2 linked regions of the Hahella sp. HNIBRBA332 genome follow. Each later gene encodes a partner of the first gene's protein in a complex. Links are inferred from orthologs where the notes say so. Each region holds a gene or a part of one and is shown on either strand. Other genes may lie near its edges. The genes, in order: O5O45_RS29570 and pabB.

Region 1 (3,092 bases):
TATGAAGACAATGCGCTGGTTGAATCCACCGAATGCGCAGACCCGCTGGCCTATATCGAAACCTTCCAGCAACGTTTCAAAGTGCCGGACGTAGAGGGTCTGCCCCGTTTCAACGGTGGACTGGTGGGCTACTTCGGCTACGACACCATCCGCTACATTGAACCGAAGCTGGCCAAAAGCACGCCGCCGGACCCACTGGGCACGCCGGATATTCTATTGATGGTGTCGGATGAGCTGGTGGTGTTCGATAACCTGAGCGGCCGACTAATGTTGATTCATCATGCCGACCCCGGCGCGGCGGAAGCCAGCGAACGCGCCCAGGCCCGCCTGGATGAGCTGGAAACTCTGTTGCGACGTCCTATTCCCGAGCATAACCTGCACGTACAGCAGGACCTGCAGATCGCGGAGGAGGATTTCGCCTCCGGTTTCACGCAGCCCAACTTCGAAGCCGCCGTGGAAAAGATCAAGGAATACGTGCTGGCGGGAGACGTGATGCAAACGGTGATATCCCAACGTATGTCCGTCCCCTTCACCGCTGAGCCCATCAACCTGTATCGTTCCCTCCGCTGCCTCAACCCTTCTCCTTATATGTACCATCTGGATCTCGGCGATTTTCATGTGGTCGGCTCCTCACCGGAAATTCTGGCGCACCTGGAAGACGGCGTCGCCACCGTGCGGCCCATCGCCGGCACTCGCAAACGGGGAGCGACAGAGGCGGAAGACAAAGCGCTGGAAGAAGAACTGCTGGCGGACCCAAAAGAGCTCGCTGAGCACCTGATGCTGATCGACCTGGGCCGTAACGATGTCGGCCGCGTCAGCGATATCGGCAGCGTCGAACTGACCGACAAGATGGTGATCGAGCGCTACTCCCATGTGATGCATATCGTCTCCAACGTCACCGGCAAACTACGCCAGGGCCTGAGCGCCATTGACGTACTGCGCGCCACCCTGCCCGCCGGTACGCTGAGCGGCGCCCCGAAAATCCGCGCCATGGAGATCATCGACGAACTGGAGCCCGTCAAACGCGGCGTTTACGGCGGCGCTATCGGATATCTGTCCTGGAACGGCAACATGGACACCGCCATCGCTATTCGCACAGCGGTTATCAAGGACAAGACGCTTTATATTCAGGCCGGAGCTGGCGTGGTCGCCGATTCCGTGCCGCGCCTGGAATGGAAGGAAACCCTCAACAAAGGCCGCGCCGTATTCCGGGCCGTGGCCATGGCGCAAAAAGGGCTATGAGCCTTCTATCACATGACGGCGAATATACAGACAGAATTTTGAGGGTTTGAACATGTTGGTGATGATTGATAATTACGACTCTTTTACTTACAACGTCGTACAGTACCTGGGCGAGCTGGGCGCTGACGTGCGCGTCTACCGCAACGATGAGATCACGATAGAAGAAATTGAGGCGCTGCAACCGCAGCATTTGGTGATTTCCCCCGGCCCCTGCACCCCCAATGAGGCGGGGATTTCCGTCGCGGCGATCAAGCATTTCGCCGGCAAACTTCCTATCCTGGGCGTATGTCTGGGCCATCAAAGCATCGGCCAGGCGTTCGGCGGTGAAGTGATTCGCGCCGGCAAAGTCATGCATGGCAAGACCTCCAAGGTGTATCACAATGACGTTGGCGTATTCAAAGGCCTCAACAATCCGTTTGAAGCGACCCGCTATCACTCACTGGTGATCCGCTCGGACAGCCTCCCGGATTGCCTGGAAGTCACCGCCTGGACCCAGAATGAAGACGGCGGTCTGGAAGAAATCATGGGCGTGCGTCACAAGGAACTGGCGATAGAAGGCGTGCAATTCCACCCGGAGTCCATTCTCACGGAGCAGGGCCACGACTTACTGCGCAACTTCTTGCAGCAATCGGTCAACCGCTAAGCCAGAGATCAGCCAACGGCGTAAGCTTAGGTTTAATTGCGCGCCGGATAAGAAAACAACATAGTCTAAAAACTACGAGGAATTGCGCCATGGATATCAAAGCCGCTATCGCCAAAGTTGTCGATAGAAAAGACCTCACCACCGAAGAAATGATTGAGGTCATGCAGCAGATCATGACCGGACAGGCCACTCCCGCACAGATTGGCGGGTTCTTGGTGGCGCTGAGATTCAAAAGTGAAAGCGTCGGCGAAATCACCGGCGCCGCCCAGGTCATGCGCCAGCTGGCCAGCAAAGTCGACATCAATGATCCACACCTGGTGGACACCTGCGGCACCGGGGGCGATGGCTCCAACCTGTTCAACGTCAGCACCGCCGCCGCCTTCGTGGTGGCCGCCGCCGGCGGTAAAGTCGCCAAGCACGGCAACCGCAGCGTCAGCAGCCGCTCCGGCAGCGCCGACGTACTGGAAGCCGCCGGGATCAACCTGGATATGAACACCGAGCAGGTCGCCCGCGCCATCAAGGAAATCGGCGTTGGTTTTCTGTTCGCCCCGGCCCACCACAGCGCCATGAAGCACGCGATCGGGCCTCGACGGGAAATGGGCATCCGCACCATCTTCAACATGCTCGGCCCCCTGACCAACCCCGCCGGCGTGACCAAACAGGTCATCGGCGTATTCAACCCATTGCTGTGCCTGCCGCTGGCGGAAGTCCTGCAACGGCTGGGCAGCACGCACGTTCTGGTTGTCTCCGCCGCGGACGGCCTGGACGAAATCAGTCTCGCCTGCGAAACCCACGTGGCGGAACTGAAAGACGGTAAAATCACCGAATACACGCTTACTCCAGAAGACGCAGGAATCATGCGCCGCTCTCTGGACGGCCTGACCGTGACCAGCGCCGAGGAAAGCCTGAAACTGATTGAAGCAGCGCTGACCAAAGCGACGGATCAAACGTCACAAAAAGCCCGGGATATTGTCGCCCTGAACGCCGGGGCGGCGATTTACGCCGCAGACCTGGCCCGCTCCTTCCAAGAAGGCGTGGAAATGGCCCAGGACGCGATTGGTTCCGGGCTGGCCTTTGCTAAACTAAAAGAGCTGGCCAGTTTTTCGGCCTGCTTTAAGGAAGAGGAATAAAGGTCAACCTATGAACGACACGCCTACGATTCTGAGAAAGATCATTGACCGTAAGAAACAGGAAGTGGAAGCGCTCA
Region 2 (3,236 bases), 3.6 Mb from region 1 along the record:
AATCCATAATCCGAGCAAAGGCATTCCTGCTGGCGAAGGAAGTTAAGCTGGATATTCTGCGAAAGGAGGCGGCTATGGCTATAGAGGGACGTCAGACAGCCGTCCCGGACAGCAAACCGGGACGTGGCTAATTATTCGAGTAAGAGGTGATTAAAGAATTTGATTCGCCAAAACTAACGTCAGAGTTAACCCTAACGCATTAAACGCAACCAGACCAGCCAGCTTTTTTGCGCTGATGTACATCGGACTCTCCTCTATAGTTTGATCTTGTTATTTTTTTCGTAAACTTATGTGAAATCTTGTTTACATCTTTAATCGATTTTAGCTTTATTCATCGAATATGCAACCCCCTGCTAAACCCTTATGATTAAGGCGTTTTTTAGGAAATGCAGGACTGGCCTGGGATGCTGTGGGGCGCTGTGTCACGCCTGAAACGAGCGGCGTAGGCGTTTGGTTTCTGTAACTTTTAAGTGAATAAAGATGACAGGAGTGAGCCGTGGAACTAGCGTGTCTGGATTTGGAAGGCGTGTTGATACCCGAGATATGGATCGCCTTCGCGGAAAAAACAGGGATAGAAGCTCTACGTGCGACGACCCGGGATATTCCGGACTACGACGTGCTGATGAAGCAGCGGTTGAAAATCCTTGACGAGCATGGCTATGGGTTGCCGGATATACAGGCCGTTATCGCCACGCTGGAGCCGCTTCCTGGCGCGCAGGAGTTTGTCGCCTGGCTGCGGCGCCGATTTCAGGTGGTGATTTTGTCTGATACCTTTTATGAGTTCGCCATGCCGTTGATGGAAAAGCTAGGCTGGCCCACATTGTTGTGTCATCGCTTGGAGGTCGACGAGAGCGGCAAAGTGACGAATTACGCGTTGCGCCAGCAGGACCCAAAACGGATGTCGGTGCGGGCGTTTCACAGTCTGAATTACCGTGTGATTGCGGCGGGAGATTCATACAACGACACCACTATGTTGGCGGAGGCGGACGCCGGCATATTGTTCAAGGCGCCCGACAACGTTATTGCTGAATATCCACAGTTTCCGGCAGTGCATACCTACGATGAACTACGCGAGGAATTTATTAAAGCCAGCCGTTTGGTGACGAACTAATCTTCACGTTTGCCGGGTAGATCTCCGCCGAGGGCTTCAACGATGTGTCTGATTTTCACAACGGACTCATTGTATTCCGCAAGGCAGTTGGAGTCCGCGACGATGCCGCCACCGCCCCAGACATGCATGTCGCCTTGCCGACAGGTCATGGTGCGGATGGCTATGTTGCTATCCATGCGGCCATCATTGGACAGGTAAAAAACACTGCCGCAGTAAGCGCTACGAGCATGGCCCTCCAACTCATCAATAATTTCCATCGCCCGCTTTTTGGGCGCGCCCGTAATCGATCCTCCTGGCGAACAGGAAATAAGGGCGGCGAAAGGCGAAACATCGTCGCGCAGGGTGGATGTCACCGTGCTGACCAGGTGATGAACATTGCTGTAGGTTTCCAGAGCGCAGAGCTTCTCGACTTTAACGCTACCAATATTTGAAATCTTGCCCAGATCATTGCGCAGCAGGTCGACAATCATCACGTTTTCCGCCCGGTCCTTGGGGCTGGACGTAAGGTCTTCTATGTGGCGAAAGTCGTCGACGGCGCTGGCTCCGCGTGGGCGGGTGCCTTTGATCGGCTTGGTGACGACATCGCGACCGTTCACCGTAAGAAACTTTTCCGGCGAGAAGCAAAGCAGGTCTCCCTGGCCGCTGCGGAAAAAGGCGGAGTAGGGGGCCTTGGCTACCTGTCTGACTTTGATATAAGCGTCTAAAGGATCGCCTGTATAGGCGCCGGAAAAGCGCTGTGTCAGGTTAATCTGATAGCAATCCCCGGCGAGAATGTACTCTTTGATTCTGGCGAATTCATTTGCGTATTGTTCGTAGCGCCAATCTGGAGAAATTGCGCGAGTGACGTTGAAAGTGTCTGTAGCGGGGCGCTGTTGCTTCAGTAGGGTTTGGAACGCTGATGCGCCAAAACCGGTGATGGTCTTTTTATCGTGCTCCACGATCAAATAGTGCTCGTAAGCCCCGATGCAGGCGGATGGAAACTCGGACTCTCGACGCCAGTTGCGGTCGCCAAGCAGCTGATTGCGTCCAAACTCATAGCTGATGAACCCTATCAGCCCCCCTTTGAAGCAGGGCGTTGGCCGAACGGCGCGGGGTTGCTGGGCGAGCGCCAGCAGGTCGGCGTAAGAGATTGGCGTCTCCGTCTCATTGGAACGGGTGATATAGTGAGCGTTTCCTTGGCTGCGGGCCATCCATTCCGGATCGCAGGCGATAATTTCAAAAGCGCGACCTTCTTGGGTTCGACAGTCCAGCCAGCAAAAGCCGGGACGGGAAGCTAGCAAGTGAATGACGGCGTTATAGTCTGCGTAGGGAATGGTGAAAACTGACATCAACAAATATTGGCCTGGTTAAAAAACGCCCCTTCCGGCGCCCGATAAGCGCCAATGGCTCATTAATCCGACATTTTAACCCTCCGGCATCCATTTTTCAGGCGCTCGGACGGCGGCGTTTCGCGGCCGGACTTCTTATTGTCTTACGTCCATTGGTCTGACTGGTCTCAAAAGACTGCCGAATTGTAGTGTCAGCGCGCGCATATTTGAAGTTGCTCACGCTTTTAGTTCTCTGACTGCGGCTCCAAGTCGGTCACAACTCTCCGGCTAGCTGAGTCTAAGAGGGAGGGGTTTCAGCAGGAATGACTGGTTGAGAGGCGCGTTTGGGCGGGCCTTGTCGGACCGTATATAGGCCAGATGGCTAAATAGTGTCTACCTGTTAACACTTCTTAACAAACGGCATGATTTCTGTGATTTCATTCACGGATTCGTCAGTAACACAACCCTACACTGGCCTCGTGATTGTGAAACACAAATCAAACAAAAACGAAACGTTTCACAATGCTCAGGCGGTTGTACTTAGACGCTAATTGTTTGTTTTTAAATGGAATTCTAGGCGCGTATTAATAATATGGAAACTGTGAGAGTAATCACGGAAAACCAATGAAGCGTAAACTAAATTAACAATCGCTCAGAATTATTCGGTCGGTTGTCAAACAATTTGTTTGATTACTGAGCGGTAATCTGAAGCTCACGAGAGTTTCCTGAAATTAAAAAAATAAACATTAGGAGAATTTTAATGAAAGGCCTGAAAAAATTAGTTTTGGTATCTGCTATTGCTGCGGCTCCTCTGGCTG

The links.
Region 2: the proteins of O5O45_RS29570 (region 1) and pabB are in contact, whole or in part, in a solved structure (PDB 8RP0), measured with the Escherichia coli proteins. The link is inferred for Hahella sp. HNIBRBA332 from one-to-one orthologs.

What each region holds. Positions count from the first base shown.
Region 1 is NZ_CP132203.1:6,627,533-6,630,624, reverse strand. The notes cover bases 325-3,089. They hold O5O45_RS29570 (anthranilate synthase component II), read left to right. Parts: upstream 325-1,294; coding sequence 1,295-1,885; downstream 1,886-3,089. Other genes in these bases: trpC (indole-3-glycerol phosphate synthase TrpC), read left to right, coding at 3,026-3,089; trpD (anthranilate phosphoribosyltransferase), read left to right, coding at 1,975-3,015; trpE (anthranilate synthase component I), read left to right, coding at 325-1,242. Also shown: more of trpE, read left to right, coding at 1-324; more of trpC, read left to right, coding at 3,090-3,092. UniProt on the Escherichia coli protein: Part of a heterodimeric complex that catalyzes the two-step biosynthesis of 4-amino-4-deoxychorismate (ADC), a precursor of p-aminobenzoate (PABA) and tetrahydrofolate.
Region 2 is NZ_CP132203.1:3,029,313-3,032,548, reverse strand. What follows is about bases 274-3,182. They hold pabB (aminodeoxychorismate synthase component I), read right to left. Parts: upstream 2,440-3,182; coding sequence 1,108-2,439; downstream 274-1,107. Other genes in these bases: O5O45_RS13420 (DUF6160 family protein), read left to right, coding at 3,179-3,182; thrH (bifunctional phosphoserine phosphatase/homoserine phosphotransferase ThrH), read left to right, coding at 497-1,111. In the rest of the region: more of O5O45_RS13420, read left to right, coding at 3,183-3,236. UniProt on the Escherichia coli protein: Part of a heterodimeric complex that catalyzes the two-step biosynthesis of 4-amino-4-deoxychorismate (ADC), a precursor of p-aminobenzoate (PABA) and tetrahydrofolate.